DNA from 4 places in the Delftia sp. SD018 genome. Region 3 is predicted to be linked to each of the others. Evidence: predicted binding sites of a transcription regulator. Region 3 holds the regulator's gene; each other region holds the start of a gene.
The links. The regulator LexA, encoded in region 3, represses DNA repair genes until DNA is damaged. The targets are predictions, from matches to a motif close to ACTGTATNNNNATACAGT.

Region 1 (4,432 bases), on a different contig from region 3:
CGCCGTGCGGGTGAAAGCGGCCCAGCACATCGCCGACCACGCGTGCGCTCTTGACGGGCTTGGCTGCCGTGTTGTGGTTGGGACCGCTGTAGCTCAGGCCCATGCGGTCCATGGCGTACAGAATGCGCCGCTGCACGGGCTTGAGGCCGTCGGTCACATCGGGCAGTGCCCGGCCCTTGACCACGGACAGTGCGTATTCGAGATAGGCCCGTTGCGCGTACTGGCCCAGGTCCAGTGCATCGCCGGCCGCCTGTTGTGCCAGATCCAGAGAGGTTTGGTCGCTCATGAAGAAATTCGTGATCTCAAAAAATGCAATGAATGCCGCTCATTGCGGCGTGGGCAGTCCTGTGGGCAGCGTCATGCGCACCCGGGGCGTGGTGCCCGGCAACGCCGCTGCTGCAGGCGCTGCAGGGCCCGCGCGTTCGCGCCCGCCCTGCAGCTGCTCGTAGATGCCGAGCACGGCCTTCACGTAATTGCGGGTTTCCTGGAAGGGAGGGATGGCCTGGCCCGCGCGCCGCACGGCGCCCTCGCCGGCGTTGTAGGCGGCCAGCACCAGGTCCAGCCGGCCGGGGAACAGCCCCATCAGATGGTTGAGGTAGCGCGCGCCGGCCGGCACGTTGACGGCCGGATCGGCCAGTTGCTGCTGCACGCTGCGCTGGCGGCTGGCCTCCACGCCGAAGCGCTGGGCCGTGGCCGGCATCAGCTGCATCAGGCCGACCGCCCCCTTGGGCGAGATGGCCTGCGCGTCAAAGCCCGACTCGACGGCGATCACGGCCTTGAGCAGGTCGTAGTCCACGCCCGTGTGGTCCGCCGCCTTGCGCAGATGGCCGCGCACGCTCTTGTAGCGCGGCGAGATGTCGAAGAAGCTTTGCAGCCGCGTATGCGCCTGCAGCCTGCGGCCGGCATCGCCGCTGCCGTCAGCGTCGGCAGCGGCCTCGGCCTGCACCATCGGGGGCTTGAGCCCCTGCTCGGTGCTGTCATAGACCGAGCCGCGAAAGTACAGCCTGTAGCGCTCGTCCAGCGCCTCGGCAGCGAAGTGCGTGATGCCGCGCTCGTCCACGAAGGCCCAAAGATCGGCATGCGCCGGCCGCGCCAGCCCCCACAGCGCCAGGGCCAGGCCCAGCGCCGCCAGCGCGCGCACCCCGGCGCCGCGCGCCGGGTGCGGGCGGTGCTTGAGGGCGGCGCGGGGCACAGTCATGGGTCAGATGTCGACTTCAATGGCGTCGCCATGGAGCTCCATGAGCTCGCGGCGCGCTGCGGCCTCGCCCTTGCCCATGAGCTTGGTGACGACCTGCTCGGCCGCCGCGAAGTCCAGGTTCATGAACTGCACGGGCAGCAGGCGGCGCGTGTCGGGGTTGAGCGTGGTCTCCCACAGCTGCTCCGCATTCATCTCGCCCAGGCCCTTGAAGCGGCTGATCTGGCATTTCTCGCGCGGCACGCCGTCCTTGGCCGATTTGTCTAGGATGGCGGTCAGCTCGCCCTCGTCCAGCGCGTACATCTTGGCCGCAGGCTTCTTGCCGCGCGCAGGCACGTCCACACGGAACAGCGGCGGCAGCGCCACATGGATGTGGCCGGCCTCGATGAGCTTGGGGAAATGGCGGAAGAACAGCGTCAGCAGCAGCACCTGGATGTGCGAGCCGTCCACGTCGGCATCCGAAAGAATGCAGACCTTGCCGTAGCGCAGGCCCGACAGGTCGGGCGTGTCGTTGGGGCCATGCGGGTCCACGCCGATGGCCACCGAGATGTCATGGATTTCGTTGTTGGCGAACAGCCGGTCGCGGTCCACTTCCCAGGTGTTGAGCACCTTGCCGCGCAGGGGCAGCACGGCCTGGGTTTCCTTGTTGCGGCCCATCTTGGCGCTGCCGCCGGCCGAGTCGCCCTCGACCAGGAAGACCTCGTTCAGGCTCAGGTCGCGGCTTTCGCAATCGGTGAGCTTGCCCGGCAGCACGGCCACGCCCGAGCCCTTGCGCTTTTCGACCTTCTGGCCCGCCTTCTGGCGGGTCTGCGCGGCCTTGATGGCGATCTCGGCCAGCTTGCGGCCCCATTCCACGTGCTCGTTGAGCCACAGCTCCAGCGCGGGGCGCACATAGCCGCTGACCAGGCGCACGGCATCGCGCGAGTTCAGGCGCTCCTTGATCTGGCCCTGGAACTGCGGGTCCAGCACCTTGGCGTTGAGCACATAGCTGGCGCGCGCAAAGACGTCATCCGGCATGAGCTTGACGCCCTTGGGCAGCAGCGAGTGCATCTCGATGAAGGCCTTGACCGCCTGGAACAGGCCGTCGCGCAGGCCGCTGTCATGCGTGCCGCCAGCGGTGGTCGGGATCAGGTTGACATAGCTTTCGCGCAGCGGTGCGCCGTCTTCGGTGAAGGCCACGCACCAGGCGGCGCCCTCGCCTTCGGCAAAGCTGTCGTGGTGGCGGTCGGCAAAGCCCTCGCCCTCGAACAGGGGGATGACCGCCTCGCCATGCAGGCTTTGCTGCAGGTAGTCGCGCAGGCCGCCCTTGAACTGCCAGGTCTGGGTGTCGCGCGTCTTCTCGTTGACCAGGGTCACCGAGACGCCGGGCATGAGCACGGCCTTGCTGCGCAGCAGGTGCATCAGCTCGCCCATGGGCAGCTGGGGCGATTCGAAATAGCGGGCATCGGGCCACACGCGCACGGTCGTGCCCTGCTTGCGTTCGCCCGCGGCCAGCGGCCGCGACTGCAGGGGCTCGACCACGTCACCGCCCGAGAAGGCGATGGTGGCCACCTTGCCCTCGCGGTGGATGCAGGCCTCAAGGCGCGTGGCCAGCGCATTCGTGACCGAGACGCCCACACCGTGCAGGCCGCCCGAGAAGCTGTAGGCGCCGCCCTTGCCCTTGTCGAACTTGCCGCCCGCATGCAGCCGCGTGAAGACCAGCTCCACCACGGGCGCCTTTTCCTCGGGATGCATGCCGAAGGGGATGCCCCGGCCGTCGTCTTCGACGCTGTAGGAGCCGTCGGAATGCAGGGTGAAGCGGATTTTCTTGCCGAAGCCGGCCAGTGCCTCGTCGGCCGCGTTGTCGATCACCTCCTGCAGCACATGCAGGGGGTTGTCGGTGCGCGTGTACATGCCGGGACGCTGCTTGACGGGCTCAAGGCCCTTGAGCACGCGTATCGAGCCTTCGGAGTATTCGCTGGCGGAAGTGGGAGATGGTTTGACTGCCATGGGGGCGGATTGTAGTGCGCGGCCCGGCTCAGTGCTGGATGCATTCACAGTCATTGACATTGACTATCCCGAAAAAGCCGCTGCCATCAAGGGCCGCGCTGGCGCATGGGCGACCCAAGCGGCACAGCGCAAAACCCGGAGTTTCGCTAAAGTTTGCCGCATGCAAAAAAACAACCAACCCATGTCCATGGTGCAGATACTGCTGTGCGGGGGCGCAGTCGTGACGCTGTCCATGGGAATCCGCCACGGCTTCGGCCTGTGGCTGCAGCCCATCACCCAGGAGATGGGCTGGACGCGCGAGTCCTTCGCGCTGGCCATCGCCATCCAGAACCTGTCCTGGGGCGTGCTCGGCATCTTCGGCGGCATGCTGGCCGACCGCTTCGGCGCCTTCCGCGTGCTCCTGGTGGGCGCGCTGCTGTATGCGCTGGGCCTGGCCGGCATGGCCATGGCGCCCACGACAACCTGGTTCGCTCTGACGGCCGGCGTGGTGATCGGCGCAGCCCAGGCAGGCACCACCTATGCCGTGATCTACGGTGTGCTGGGCCGCCAGATTCCCGTGGCGCGGCGCAGCTGGGCCATGGGCGTGACGGCGGCGGCGGGTTCCTTCGGCCAGTTCTTCATGGTGCCCGTGGAAGGCAGCCTGATCGCGAACTTCGGCTGGTCCAACGCCCTGCTGCTGCTGTCGCTGTGCGCGCTGATGATCATTCCGCTGGCCTTCGGCCTGCGCGAGCCCGGCTTCCAGGCCGGCAACGCCCGTCCCGTGCGCGACCAGAGCGCGGGCCAGGCCGTCGCCGAAGCGCTGCGCACGCCCAGCTTCGTGCTGCTGACGGCCGGCTACTTCGTCTGCGGCTTCCAGGTGATGTTCATCGGCGTGCACATGCCCAGCTACCTCAAGGACTACGGCCTGGCACCGCAGGTGGCCAGCATCTCGCTGGCGCTGGTGGGGCTGTTCAACATCGTTGGCACCTACGTGGCCGGCAACCTGGGCCAGCGCCTGCCCAAGCGCTACCTGCTGTCCACCATCTACTTCACGCGCTCGGTGGTGATCGTGCTCTTCCTGCTGGCGCCGCTGACGCCCTGGTCGGTCTATATCTTCTCGGCCGCCATGGGCCTGCTGTGGCTGTCCACCGTGCCGCTGACCAATGCCACCGTGGCCCAGATCTTCGGCGTGCAGCATCTGTCCATGTTGAGCGGCATGGTGTTCTTCAGCCACCAGGTGGGCAGCTTCCTGGGCGTCTGGCTGGGCGG
Region 2 (4,432 bases), on a different contig from region 3:
CCAGTCCGTCGTCCAGCCCCTTGTTGCGCAACTCCTGCACCACGCGTGCCGTGCCAAAGCGCGCGGCCTTTTGGTGCAGCACGGACTCGGCCACGCGCTGGGCACTGATGAAGCCGCGCTGCTCCAGCGCGTCGAGCATGGCGCCCAGGTCTTCGCCTTCCTCCACATGGGGGGCGAGCTTGCGTTCCAGCTCCAGCCGTGAATGTTCGCGCTGGCCCAGCAGCTTGAGCGCCCGGCCCTTGAGCGACAGCTTGGCGAATCCCATGCGGCAATGTCTCCTGAATCGTCCCGAATAAAAAAGGCCCCCACGCTCCCCTTGCTGCGCAAGGTCCGCTGCCCCCCAAGGGGGCCGCTTTTTTGCCTTGGGGCGTCCCGGCGATAAAAAAGGCGCAGACGTGAGCCTGCGCCAAGATGGCAAACACATTGTGTGCAGGCGCGGCGGCGCCTGCAGTGAGGGGTCAGGCCGCTCAGGCTTCGATCACGCCGTCCTTGTCGGCCTTGGCCTTGCCCGCCTTGGCGGCCTTGGCTTCGGGAGCATCGCCACCGGCCGTGGGCAGCAGGGCGATGCCCAGGCTGTCGCGCACCTTGTTCTCGATCTCCACGGCCAGGCCGCTGTTCTCGCGCAGGAATTCGCGGGCGTTGTCGCGGCCCTGGCCGATCTTCTCGCCGTTGTAGGCATACCAGGCACCCGACTTGTCGAGGATCTTGGCGTTGACGCCCATGTCCAGGATTTCACCTTCGCGCGAGATGCCTTCGCCGAAGAGGATGTCGAACTCGGCGGTCTTGAACGGAGGCGAGACCTTGTTCTTGACGACCTTGACCTTGGTCTCGTTGCCGATGGCCTCGTCGCCCTTCTTGATGGTGCCGGTGCGGCGGATGTCCAGGCGGACCGAGGCGTAGAACTTCAACGCATTGCCGCCCGTGGTGGTTTCGGGGCTGCCGAACATCACGCCGATCTTCATGCGGATCTGGTTGATGAAGATGACCATGCAGTTGGTCTTCTTGATGGTGGCTGTCAGCTTGCGCAGCGCCTGGCTCATCAGGCGGGCCTGCAGGCCGGGCAGCTGGTCGCCCATCTCGCCTTCGATTTCGGCCCGGGGTGTGAGGGCGGCCACCGAGTCCACGACGATCATGTCCACGGCGCCCGAGCGCACCAGGCTGTCCACGATTTCCAGGGCCTGCTCGCCGGTATCGGGCTGGCTGATCAGCACTTCGTTGAGGTTCACGCCCAGCTTCTGGGCGTAGCTGGTGTCCAGTGCGTGCTCGGCGTCGATGAAGGCGCAGGTGCCGCCCTGCTTTTGCATTTCGGCGATGACCTGCAGCGTCAGCGTGGTCTTGCCCGAGGATTCAGGGCCGTAGATCTCGATCACGCGGCCACGGGGCAGGCCGCCAACGCCCAGGGCGATGTCCAGGCCCAGCGAGCCGGTGGAGACGACCTGGATGTCCTGGATGGCTTCGCCTTCACCCAGGCGCATGATCGTGCCCTTGCCGAACTGCTTTTCGATCTGGGCGAGTGCGGCCTGCAGGGCCTTGGCTTTTTCACTGTTGGCGGTGGTGACGGCGGTGTTCATGCGGACTCCTGGGTTGGCTGGGGTTTCAGCTCTGTATTTGCATTCAGGCTGGATGCTTGAACAGTAGTTTATGGGCTTGTTGGTTTGTTTTGTTGGTGTTTTTAGTCAGTTTTCCTGACTTTTTGGATTTGCCTCCACAATGCATCCATGAGTGAGTTTTCCCCCGTCACGCCGCCCGCCGATGCCTGGCGCCAGACCCACCTGGGCCGCCTGCTCGGCCATGCCATGCGGCGGTTCGACGCGCGTGTGCTGCAGCTCATGGCGCGCGATGTGGAGGTGCCGCTGGCGCTGTCCAATCTTGCGGCGCGCGACAAGGTGGGTGCGGCCCACATCCACATCACGCGGCATCTGTCGCTGGCTGGCGACAGGCTCACCGACCTGGCCGAGCGCGCTGGCATGACCAAGCAGTCCATGGGCGACCTGGTAGCCCAGTGTGAGGCCTGGGGCCTGGTCACGCGCGAAAGCGACGAGCGCGATGCGCGCGCACGCCGCATCCGTTTCACTCCTGCTGGCCTGGCATGGCTGCAGGCCTTCCATGACGCGGTGTCCCAGGCCGAAGCCGAGTTCCGCGAGGAAGTCGGCGACGACATCGCCACCGTGGTGGCGCTGGGGCTGGAGGCCTATGCGGGCGGCGGCTCACTCGGGTAAGGTCCCTGCCCGTGGGGCGGGGCGCATCCTAGAATCCTAGGAATCAAAGACGCGCATTTCCAACATCCAGAGCGCGTCTGTATTTCAGGAGACAACCCCATGCGCATTCTGATTGCCGAAGACGACCAGGTCCTGGCCGATGGTCTGCTGCGCAGCCTGCGCGGCTCGGGCGCCGTGGTCAGCCATGTGGCCAACGGCAGCGAGGCCGATACCGCGCTGATGACCAGCAGCGAGTTCGACCTGCTCATCCTGGACCTGGGCCTGCCCAAGATGCACGGGCTGGAAGTGCTCAAGAAGCTGCGCGGCCGGGGCGATGCGCTGCCGGTGCTCATCCTCACGGCGGCCGACAGCGTGGAAGAGCGCGTGCAGGGGCTGGACTACGGCGCCGACGACTACATGGCCAAGCCGTTTGCGCTGTCCGAGCTGGAGGCGCGTGTGCGCGCTCTCACGCGGCGCGGCATGGGTGGCGCCAGCAGCACCATCAAGCATGGTCCCCTGGTCTACGACCAGGCCGGCCGCGTGGCCACCATCGACGGCAAGATGGTCGAGCTGTCGGCGCGCGAGCTGGGCCTGCTGGAAGTGCTGCTGCAGCGTGCGGGCCGGCTGGTCAGCAAGGACCAGTTGGTCGAGCGCCTGTGCGAATGGGGCGACGAGGTCAGCAACAACGCCATCGAGGTCTATATCCACCGCCTGCGCAAGAAGATAGAGCGCGGCCCCATCCGCATCGCCACCGTGCGCGGCCTGGGCTACTGCCTTGAGAAGATCGCTTCCTGAGGCCGCCGCCCTGGCTGTCAGGCCCGGGTTGGCTTGCCTGCGCATAGTGGCGGATGCCACGGGGCCGTGAACCCGTCGTGAGGGCTGCCCGCCGATGAAAATCTTCCAGCGTGAACAGCGCTCACTGTTCGGCGAGATCCTTGACTGGATGCTCACGCCGCTGCTGCTGCTGTGGCCCGTGAGCCTGGCGCTGACCTGGCTGGTGGCCCAGGGCCTGGCCAACAAGCCGTTCGATCGTGCGCTGGAGTACAACGCCCAGGCGCTGGCGCAGCTGGTGATGGTGCAGCAGGGCAAGGTGCTGTTCAACCTGCCGCAATCGGCCAGCGAGATCCTGCGCGCCGACGAGTCGGACACCGTGTATTTCCAGGTGCTGGGCGTCAAGGGCGAGTACCTGGCCGGCGAGCGCGATCTGCCGCTGCCGCCCGAGTCCGACGATCCGCCATCCGGCGATCTATCGCCCGGCGGTGCACCGACCGGCGGCGCCGTGCAGCTGCGCGATGCGGAGTTTCGCGGCATTGACCTGCGCGTGGCCCATGTCTGGGTGCGCATGCCGCTGCCCGACGAGCCCCAGGCCCTGGTCCAGGTGGCCGAGACGCGCGAAAAGCGCAGCGTGCTGGCCACGGAAATCATCAAGGGCGTGATGCTGCCGCAGTTCGTCATCCTGCCCTTGGCCGCCTTGCTGGTGTGGCTGGCGCTGGCGCGCGGCATCAAGCCGCTGCACCGGCTGGAGGAGCGCATCCGCGCGCGCCGGCCCGAGGACCTCTCGCCCATCAACCACAAGGACGTGCCGCTGGAAGTCGTGCCGCTGGTGGACTCGGTCAACGACCTGCTGGGTCGGCTCGGTGATTCGCTGGCCACGCAAAAGCGCTTTCTGGCCGACGCGGCCCACCAGCTCAAGACGCCGCTGGCCGGGTTGCGCATGCAGGCCGAACTGGCCCAGCGCGAGGGCGTGAGCACGGAGGAGTTGCGGCAGTCCCTGGCACAGATTGCGCGCTCCAGCATCCGCGCCACGCACACGGTAAACCAGTTGCTGGCGCTGGCGCGCGCCGAGAGCGCCGGCGTGGGCCGCGGCCTGGCCATGCAGCCCTGCAACCTGGTGCGCATCGTCACCGACGTGGTGCGCGACTGCCTGCCGCGCGCCATGGACAAGCATGTGGACCTGGGATACGACGGCGCCGAGTCATCGGCCACTGGCGTCTGGCTGCAGGGCAACGCCACGCTGCTGACGGAGCTGGTGCGCAACCTCGTGGACAACGCCATCAACTACACGCCTTCCAGCAGCAGCCGGCCCGGCATGGTCACGGTGCGCGTGCTGGCCGACCCCTTCGGCCAGGTCCTGTTGCTGCAGGTGGAGGATTCGGGACCCGGCGTGCCCGAGGCCGAGCGCGAGCTGGTGTTCCAGCCGTTCTACCGCGTGCTGGGCTCGGAGGCCGATGGCT
Region 3 (4,432 bases):
CTGCAATTGCGCGGAGGGCGCATCGCTGTCCAGAGGCTGCAGGCGCACGGCCTTTTCCTGCACGGTGACGTGGCACAGGCCATCGTCCGCGAGATGGACCGTGAAGCGCGTGCCCAGGGCCAGTACGTGGCCTTGCGGGGTCTGCACGCTGAAGGGGCGGCCCAGCGCGTCGGGCTCGGTGGCGACGAGGATGCGGCCACGGTGCAGGCGCAGCAGGCGCTGGCGGTCGTCAAAAACGGTGTCCAAGGCGGTGGCCGTATCCAGGGCCACCAGGGAGCCGTCGGGCAGCGTCAGATCCCGGCGCTCGCCCGTGGCTGTGCGCTGCCCGGCCTGCCAGCTTTCCAGTGGTGCGCCTTTCCAGGCCATCCAGGCCGTGGCGCCGCTGCCCAGGCCCAGAGCCACGCCGCGCACCACGGAGCGGCGGGTGGGCGAGGCGCGGCGGCCCAGCGCCTGGCGCGCCAGGGGGGCGGGCAGATGCGACAGCTGCGCGGTGACGGATTGCACGCGCAGCCAGGCGCGCTGGTGGGCGGGATCAGCCTCATGCCATTTCTGCCAGTCCTGTTGCAGGCCTGCTGTGGCAGAGGCGCCGCGCAGTTTCACGTGCCAGGCGGCGGCCTCATGCAAGGCGCGGCGGTCGTTGCCTTCCAGATGTCTCTCGCCCATGTGGCTATGCCAGGACCAGGCAGCAATGCTCCATCGCCCGGGTCAGGTAGTTGCTGACGGTGCGCAGCGATACACCCAGGCGCTCGGCGATCTCTGGGTAGCTCAGTTCCTCGAACTGGGCCAGCACGAAGGCTTCGCGAACCTTGGGGGGAAGGCCCTGGAGCATGCGGTCCACATCCAGCAGGGTTTGCTGGACGATGGCCTGCTCTTCGGGCGAAGGCGCCAGCGATTGCGGCAACTGGGCCAGATAGTCCAGATAGGACTGCTCCAGCGTGCGGCGGCGAAACAGGTCGGCGACCAGGCCCCGGGCGATGGTGGCCAGGTAGCGCCTGGGTTCGCGGATGTCCTGCTGCGGCAGGGGAGAGCGCAGCAGGCGCACAAAGGTGTCCTGGGCCAGGTCGGCGGCATCGTCACGGTTGCCCAGGCGTTTGCGCAGCAGGCTTTCCAGCCAGGGATGGTGGTTCTGGTAGAGGCTGTGCACGGAGAAGGCTGGGGCGGAGGAGGCGGGCGCAGTGGCAATCGCTGCTGCAAAAGATAATAAGAATGCTTATCAATTATCTTTCAGGCCGGCGCCCCTCCCGCAAAGAGGGCGTCCACTTGTTGCATGTGCGCTACAGGGCAGTGGTGGCCGCCAGCCTGCACCAGCTTTGCGCAGGCCGATTCCTCGTGCGGCACGCGGCGGTCCGCGCCGCCCAGGTTTGTGTTGTGCAAGGTGTATCGCACACCTTGCATCGGGCCTCAGTTGGCTGCCGGTCCGCCATGCGCTTCCATGCGCTCCAGCGCAGCGCAGACATCGGCCATTCGCCCGGAGATGAACAGGCATTCCGGCTGCTCCTGCGGCGACCGCTGGATGATGCGCAGGCCTGAAGGCTGCTCAGGCGCGGATTGCAGGGTGGGCTGCGTCGGCAGCAAGGGCAGGATCAGCTGGGCATCTCCATGGTCTGCAGCGCGTGCGGCCTTGCCGCGGCGCTGCTGGCTGCGCCGGCGTGCCTTGCTGAAAGAGATCACGTTGGCGGGCTCGGGTGCTGCAGCAGGTAATGGCTGGCACGCAGGGGCTTGTGCAAGAGGCATGGCCGACTCCATGGCGGTCGCAGTCAGGCGGATGCCATGTGCCAGGCGCAGGAAGGAAAAAGAAGACAGTGTTGGCAGAGCGAATCCCATGTGACGACTCCTGTTGGCGTGTTTCAAAGAGGCATGGACACAGGCAGGATTGCGGTTTGCGGGCAAAGCTCCGCCCAGGGCGAAGCTCCAAGGCTTCGCGCCTACCACCTGGGCGATGCGTGAAATGGGGTGAGGCGGCCTGAGAAGCGCCGCCAGTCCGGCTTACATGGACATGCTGTTGCGGATCAGCCCCACGGCCAGGCCTTCAATGGCAAAGGCCTCTTCGGGGGCGACGCGAATCACCGGGTAATCTGGGTTTTCCGGCAGAAGTTCCACGCCCTGCGTGGTGCGGCGCAGGCGCTTGACGGTGACTTCGTCACCCAGGCGTGCCACGACGATCTGGCCGTTGCGGGCTTCGTGTGCGGACTGCACGGCCAGCAGGTCACCGTCCATGATGCCCGCGTCGCGCATGGACATACCGCGCACGCGCAGCAGATAGTCGGGGCGCGTCTGGAACAGGCTGGGCTCGACGGAATAGGTTTGGTCGATATGTTCCTGGGCGAGAATGGGCGAGCCCGCCGCAACGCGGCCCACCAGGGGCAGCATCAGCGGTGCCAGGGCCGACAGCGGCAGTCCGAAGCTGGTGCCGCGCGCGGCATTGATGTTGCGCACGGTGTCGGTACGCAGGCGAATGCCGCGCGAGGTGCCGCTGACCAGTTCGATCACACCTTTGCGGGCCAGGGCCTGCAGGTGTTCCTCGGCAGCGTTGGCGGACTTGAAGCCCAGCGTGTTGGCGATTTCCGCGCGGGTGGGAGGCGCGCCCGTGCGGGAGATGGCGGCCTGGATCAGGTCCAGGATCTGTTGCTGGCGGGCGGTGAGCTTGGGATGGTCGAGCATGGCGTGCGTCCGGTCCTTGAGGGCAGATGGCAGGCTGGGAGGCCATCTGATGATTTATACAGTATCTGTATTTTTAACCAGTTTTCCAAGAGGTGCAAGTGGGGCAGTCAAAGTTGGTGATTCTGGGCACGGGCGGGACCATCGCCGGCCGGGCGGATTCGCAGTCGCAGGGCGTGGGGTACAAGGCCGGGCAGATCACGGTGCAATCGCTGCTGGAGGCCGTGCCGGACCTGGAGCAGCAGGCGCTGGGACCCGTGCAGACGCAGCAGATCGCGCAGGTGGACAGCAAGGATATGGACTGGCCCGTGTGGCGCGCGTTGCTGCGCGCCTGCACGCAGGCACTGGAGGATGCGGACACACGCGCCGTGGTGATCACGCATGGAACGGACACGCTGGAAGAGACGGCCTGGCTGCTGCACAGCCTGCTGCCGGCCACCAAGCCCATCGTGCTGACCTGCGCCATGCGCCCGGCCACGGCCCTGTTGGCAGACGGACCGCAGAATCTGCGCGATGCCGTGACCGTGGCTGCCAGCGGCGGGCGCAGCGGCGTATGGGTGGTGGCGGGCGGCGAGGTGCATGCGGCAGCCCAGGTGCAGAAGGTCCATCCCTACCGGCTGCAGGCAATGCGCTCCGTGGAGGGCGGGCCGCAGGCGTTGGTGGAGGAAGGGCGTGTGCGCTGGCTGGTGCCCGATGCGCCGTCCTCCCCCGCCGCGCCGTCCGCGCGGGCCATGGTGCCTGCGGCCATGTCATCTGATCTGCTGGCGCTGGATGAGCTGCCCTGGGTCGAGGTGGTGTTCAGCGGCGCCTTGGCGCGTGCCAGCGGCGTGGATGCGCTGGTGGCGGCAGGCGTGCGTGGCATCGTCGTGGCTGGCACGGGCAATGCGACGGTTCACGAAGGCATGGAAGCGGCCTTGCAGCGTGCCCGCGACAAGGGCGTCTGGATCTGGCGGGGCACGCGCTGTGCCGAAGGCCTGCCCGTGGCCTCCGGCCTTGGGACCAACCCGGCAGAGGCCGATCTGGCGCAGCTGCCCGTGGCAAAGGCCCGGATTGCGATGATGCTGGCGCTGGCAGCGCAGCCGCGCGATTGAGCCGGGCAGCGACGCCGGCATTTCTTCAATTGCTGGCGGTCAACAAAAAAGCACCCGGCGGGTGCTTTTTTCGTTGCGGCACATGGCCTGCATCACTCAGCCAGTGCAGCCAGTGCGCGTTGGGTGATGTCCTCGACCGAGCCCAGGCCGCTGATGGCGCGGTACTTGGGCGCCGCTGCAGCTTCCTTTTCGGCCCATGCGCGGTAGTAGTCCACCAGGGGGCGGGTCTGGCTGCTGTAGACGTCCAGGCGCTTCTTGACGGTTTCTTCCTTGTCGTCTTCGCGCTGCACCAGCGGCTCGCCGGTCACGTCGTCCTGGCCTTCGACCTTGGGCGGATTGAACTTGACGTGGTAGGTGCGGCCCGAGGCGGGGTGGGAACGGCGGCCGCTCATGCGCTCGATGATGGCGTCGAAGGGCACGTCGATCTCCAGCACGTAGTCCAGCTTCACGCCAGCGGCCTTCATGGCGTCTGCCTGGGGAATGGTGCGGGGAAATCCATCAAACAGGAAGCCGTTGGCGCAATCGGCCTGGGCGATGCGTTCCTTGACCAGATTGATGATCAGGTCGTCGCTGACCAGTTGGCCGGCGTCCATCACGGCCTTGGCCTGCTGGCCCAGGGGCGTTCCGGCCTTGACGGCGGCACGCAGCATGTCACCGGTGGAAATCTGGGGGATGCCGTACTT
Region 4 (4,432 bases), on a different contig from region 3:
CCTGTGCCGCCATCATCTGGCACCACCTGGCCTTCTACGGCCCCATGTCCGATATCGCCCATCCGGCCGCGCCGGACCTCATCGACTGGCTCTATGAATATGCGCGCATGGCCGTGCAGATCTTCCTGGTGCTGGGCGGCTACCTGGCTGCGGCCAGCATGGCGCCGCAAGGCCACGGCCAGCACAGCGATCCGTGGTCGCGCATCGGGCGCCGCTTCGTGCGTCTGGTCGTGCCCTATGCGGTGGCCCTGGTCGTGGCCATCGTGGTCTCGGCGGCCGTGCGGCCCTGGTTCGACCATGCCTCGGTCTCCGGCGAGCCCGATCTCTGGCAACTGGTGGCGCATGCGCTGCTGCTGCAGAACATCGTGGGCGAGGAATCGCTGTCTGCGGGCGTCTGGTATGTGTCCATCGACTTCCAGCTGTTTGCGCTGACTGCGCTGCTGCTGGCTGGCACGCGCTGGGGCGGTGCCTTGCTGCGCCGCCGCTTTGGCGGCGACGCCCTGTCACGCTGCTGGCCCTGGGCGCTGAGCGTGGCGCAGGCGCTGGTGGTGATCGGCGTGACCGCTTCGCTGCTGGGCTTCAATCTGGATGCGCAATGGGACGTGTGGGCGCCGTACTTCTTTGGCGCCTACGGCCTGGGCATGCTGGCCTACTGGGCCGCGCATGCGGACAAGTCCTCGACGGCCTGGAGCTGGTCCCTGCTGATCGTGGCCCTGGTCGTGGCGGCACTGGCACTGGAGTGGCGCGACCGCATCGCGCTGGCCGGTGCCACGGCGCTGGCCCTGGTCGTGGCCATGCGCAGCCCCGCGTTTGCGCAGGCACAAGGCTGGGCGCCGCTGCGTCGGCTGGGCAAGATTTCGTACTCGGTGTTTCTCGTGCACTTCTCGGTCTGCCTGCTGGTCAATGCCGTGGAAAGCCATTTCTGGCCACATTCCATTCCCGCCGCCCTGCTGGGCATGTGCACGGCCTTCGTGCTGTCGATTGCGGCCGGCCATCTGCTGTACGAGCGCGTGGAGCGCCACGTTCCCAGCTGGCACATGGCGCTGCGCTGGCAGGCGGGCCTGGTGGGCACCGGCCTGATCGCGGCGTTTCTGGCAGGCCTGCGCTGAGGCGCCGTGCGTCAGTCCACAAACAACAAAGGCAGCCGGTTGGCTGCCTTTTTCGCTTCACGCCGGTCGGCGTTCAACGGTGCAGCTCGCCTGCGCTTTCCGGCTGGAACTCGATGGCATCCACGCGCACGGTGACCTGGCCCGAGGGACCGGCCATGCGCGACTGGTCGCCCACGCTCAGGCCCAGCAGGGCAATGCCCACGGGCGCGAAGACCGACACCTTGTCGGAGCTGCCATCCATCTCCTTGGGATAGACCAGGGTCAGCGTATTGGACTTGCCCGACTCCAGCAGCGTGAAGCGCACGGTGGAGTTCATGGTCACCACGTTGGGCGGCATTTCCTTGGGTTCGAGCACGTCGGCGCGGTCCAGCTCGGCCTCGAGCGCGTCGCGGCCGGGGAAGGCGGGTTGCTTGTCCAGCAGGGCCTCGATGCGCTCCAGGTCCAGGGACGAAAGAATGATGTGGGGCTTGCGCTCCATGGTGTTGGCTCCCTTGTGTGCTTGCGCCGTGGCTGCAGTGAAGGGCAGCGGCGCCCAAACGGACAAAAGCCCGGGCAACGCGGTTGTCCGGGCCAAGGCATCTTCAGAAAAGAGAAAAGCACCAAGTTGGTGCGATAGACCCATTGTGCAGGCCCGTGTGGGTTCTGCCAAGCGAACCCGCACGGTGCGGTGCGGATTGGCGTGGGCTTGACGCGGCCTGCTGCGAGCGCTACTGCGCGCGCGTGCTGCCCAGGGCCTTGAAAAAGATCAGCTCGGGGTCGCCGGGGTCCAGGTTGTCCACGCGCCCGCTGGGCACAAAGCCCGCCTGGGCGAACAGCGCCTGCGCGGCCAGGTTCGATGCATTGGTCGAGGTAAAGAGCTTGTCCGTGGTGCAGCGCTGCCGGGCCGCCGCCAGCAGTGCAAGCGCCACGCCGCTGCGCCGCGCTGCATCTGCCACGGCGATGAGGGAGATGAACCCATGGCCGAAGAATCCGGGCTCCAGCACGACAAAACCCGGCACGGAGCCATCCCGCTCGGCCAGCAATACCGCGCCAGCGGCCGTTTTCTCCCGCAGAAAGGCCTGGCGTTCAGCATGGCTGCGGGCATATGGATCGCAGGCCAGCAAGGACGGGAAGTCGCTGTCGATGGCAGGGCGGATGTGGTGCATGGGTCTGGATGGCATGGATCAGGGGCATTGTCATCGTTCTGGATAACGGGCTGCTGCGCAGCTATGATCTGTATGTTTGTACAGTATTCATCGTTGCGGGAGCGAACCCCATGCGCGCCAACCCAGACCTCTCTCCGGAGCCGGCCTTCATTCCCCTGCACGCCATCAAGGGCCGGGGCGCAGCCAGCCAACTGGCCCACCGTTTCACCACCGACCCGCGCGAGGCCTTCGATGACGGTTGGGGCAGCCTTGAGGCGCCGGCCGAAGACGAGGAAGCCGCGCCCCTGCGCACCGAACTGCGCTGGGAGCAGGCCCGCTCGGCGCTGAGCCGCCACCAGTCGCCCGACCTGCCGTTTCACGTGGGGCTCAATCCCTACCGGGGGTGCGAGCACGGCTGCATCTATTGCTATGCCCGGCCCACGCACAGCTACCTGGGCTGGTCGCCGGGGCTGGACTTCGAGACCCGGCTCATCGCCAAGCAGAACCTGCCCGAGCTGCTGCGCGCCGAGCTGTCGCGCGCCAGCCATGTGGCCGCGCCCGTGATGCTGGGCTCGGTCACCGACTGCTACCAGCCCGTGGAGCGCGAACTGGGGCTGACGCGCCGCCTGATCGAAGTGCTGGCCGAGGCGCGCCACCCGTTTTCCATCGTCACCAAGGGCAGCGGGGTGGAGCGTGACCTGGACCTGCTGGCCCCGCTGGCGCGCCAGGGCCTGGCCTCGGTGCACATCACGCTGACCACGCTGGATGCCGACCTGGCACGCCACCTGGAGCCGCGCGCCGCCGCGCCGCACCGCCGGCTGCGCAGCATCCGCGCGCTGACCGAGGCGGGCGTGCCCGTGGGCGTGAGCCTGGCACCGCAGATTCCCTTCATCAACGAAGACCTGGAGAAGGTGCTGGAGGCGGCCGCCGACGCAGGCGCGCGCCACGCCTTCTATGCCGTGCTGCGCCTGCCCTGGGAAGTGGCGCCGCTGTTCGAGCAATGGCTGCAGGTGCACTACCCCGACCGCGCCCGCCGCGTGATGGAGCGCGTGCGCGACCTGCACGGCATCCAGGGCGAGCAGCGCGAGGCCGGCCGCGTGTACAACGCCGAGTTCGGCCAGCGCATGAAAGGTACCGGCCACTGGGCCGAGCTGCTGCGCCAGCGCTTTGCCCTGGCCTGCCGTCGGCATGGGTTCAACCGCGAGCCGCTGCGGCTCGATTGCAGCCTCTACCACCCGTCGCTTTTGCTGCCGCAGCGCAGCCTGTTCTGAGAGCCTGCGTGCCAGGCACAGGCCAGGGCATGGTCCGCTAGCGGTAGTCGACCAGCTCGGACAAGGCGGCTGCCAGCGGGGAGCGCACCGACGATCGCAGCCACACCATGCCCACTTCGCGGGACGGGCTCGGAGGGGGCAGCGGCCATCGGCGCGTTCTGGCATCCGGCGGTCCCAGCACGGGCCAGTCCGGCAGGATGGAGACACCGAAGCCTTCCGCAACCAGCTGTGCGATCTGCTCGATGCCGTCCAGCTCGAAGCGGACCTTTGGCTTGATGCCGTGGCCCCGCAGGTATTCATCCGCCATTTTTCCTGCCACCACCTTGCGGTCGTACTGGATGAAGGGCTCGCGTGCGGCCGTGAGCAGCGGATCGCGCACCTTCATGTCCCGGGGCGCGAGAAGAATCAGCGCCTCGCTGCGCATCAGCCGCCATTCGCAGGTCTTGGGCATGGCGAAGGCCGGGTGCACAAGGATGGCCGCATCCAGATGGCCGGCCTGCACCTGGTCCAGCAGCAGTGAGGAAGTGCCGGGTTCGATGTAGACGCGCACGGCCGGATGGGCGCTCATCCACCGGCGCAGCAGCGGGGGCACGAGGCCCATCAGCGCCGTGGGCGTTGCCCCCAGCCTCAATGGGCCTGCGGGAAGCTCGGTGGCCGATGCGGCCGACCTCAGGTTCTCCACGGATTTGAGCACCTCCCGCGCATGCTCCACGATCCGGGCGCCCACGACGGTGGGCCGTACCGTCCGGCCCACCCGCGTGAGCAGTGCGCAGCCCACGTCGGCCTCCAGCGCACGCATCTGCTGGGCCACGGTGGTGGGCGGCAGGTCCAGCCTGCGCGCGGCGTCGGCCATCGAGCCGCAGTCCACGACGGCAATGAAGCTCTGGAGAAAGCGCGAATCCATGCGACGCATTTTGCGTCATCTGAA

Region 1: INR38_RS06330 (DNA topoisomerase IV subunit B) is a predicted target of LexA. The motif match lies at 3,218-3,235, and genes of this name have one in related genera.
Region 2: recA (recombinase RecA) is a predicted target of LexA. The motif match lies at 1,602-1,619, and genes of this name have one in related genera.
Region 4: INR38_RS23705 (PA0069 family radical SAM protein) is a predicted target of LexA. The motif match lies at 2,322-2,339, and genes of this name have one in related genera.

Annotation. Positions count from the first base shown of each region.
Region 1 covers NZ_JADDRN010000004.1:71,092-75,523, forward strand. The annotation lists gene parC (DNA topoisomerase IV subunit A) at 1-286, opposite strand, end outside; gene INR38_RS06325 (lytic transglycosylase domain-containing protein) at 326-1,198, opposite strand; gene INR38_RS06330 (DNA topoisomerase IV subunit B) at 1,202-3,184, opposite strand; gene INR38_RS06335 (MFS transporter) at 3,366-4,432, shown strand, end outside.
Region 2 covers NZ_JADDRN010000016.1:92,824-97,255, reverse strand. The annotation lists gene recX (recombination regulator RecX) at 1-265, opposite strand, end outside; gene recA (recombinase RecA) at 468-1,571, opposite strand; gene INR38_RS17080 (MarR family transcriptional regulator) at 1,719-2,219, shown strand; gene INR38_RS17075 (response regulator transcription factor) at 2,319-2,993, shown strand; gene INR38_RS17070 (sensor histidine kinase) at 3,088-4,432, shown strand, end outside.
Region 3 covers NZ_JADDRN010000018.1:79,424-83,855, forward strand. The annotation lists gene INR38_RS18290 (FecR domain-containing protein) at 1-663, opposite strand, end outside; gene INR38_RS18295 (sigma-70 family RNA polymerase sigma factor) at 668-1,144, opposite strand; gene INR38_RS18300 (hypothetical protein) at 1,402-1,824, opposite strand; gene lexA (transcriptional repressor LexA) at 1,987-2,661, opposite strand; gene INR38_RS18310 (asparaginase) at 2,760-3,749, shown strand; gene adk (adenylate kinase) at 3,842-4,432, opposite strand, start outside.
Region 4 covers NZ_JADDRN010000029.1:58,307-62,738, reverse strand. The annotation lists gene INR38_RS23720 (acyltransferase family protein) at 1-1,109, shown strand, start outside; gene rnk (nucleoside diphosphate kinase regulator) at 1,183-1,587, opposite strand; gene INR38_RS23710 (GNAT family N-acetyltransferase) at 1,817-2,254, opposite strand; gene INR38_RS23705 (PA0069 family radical SAM protein) at 2,365-3,504, shown strand; gene INR38_RS23700 (LysR family transcriptional regulator) at 3,542-4,408, opposite strand.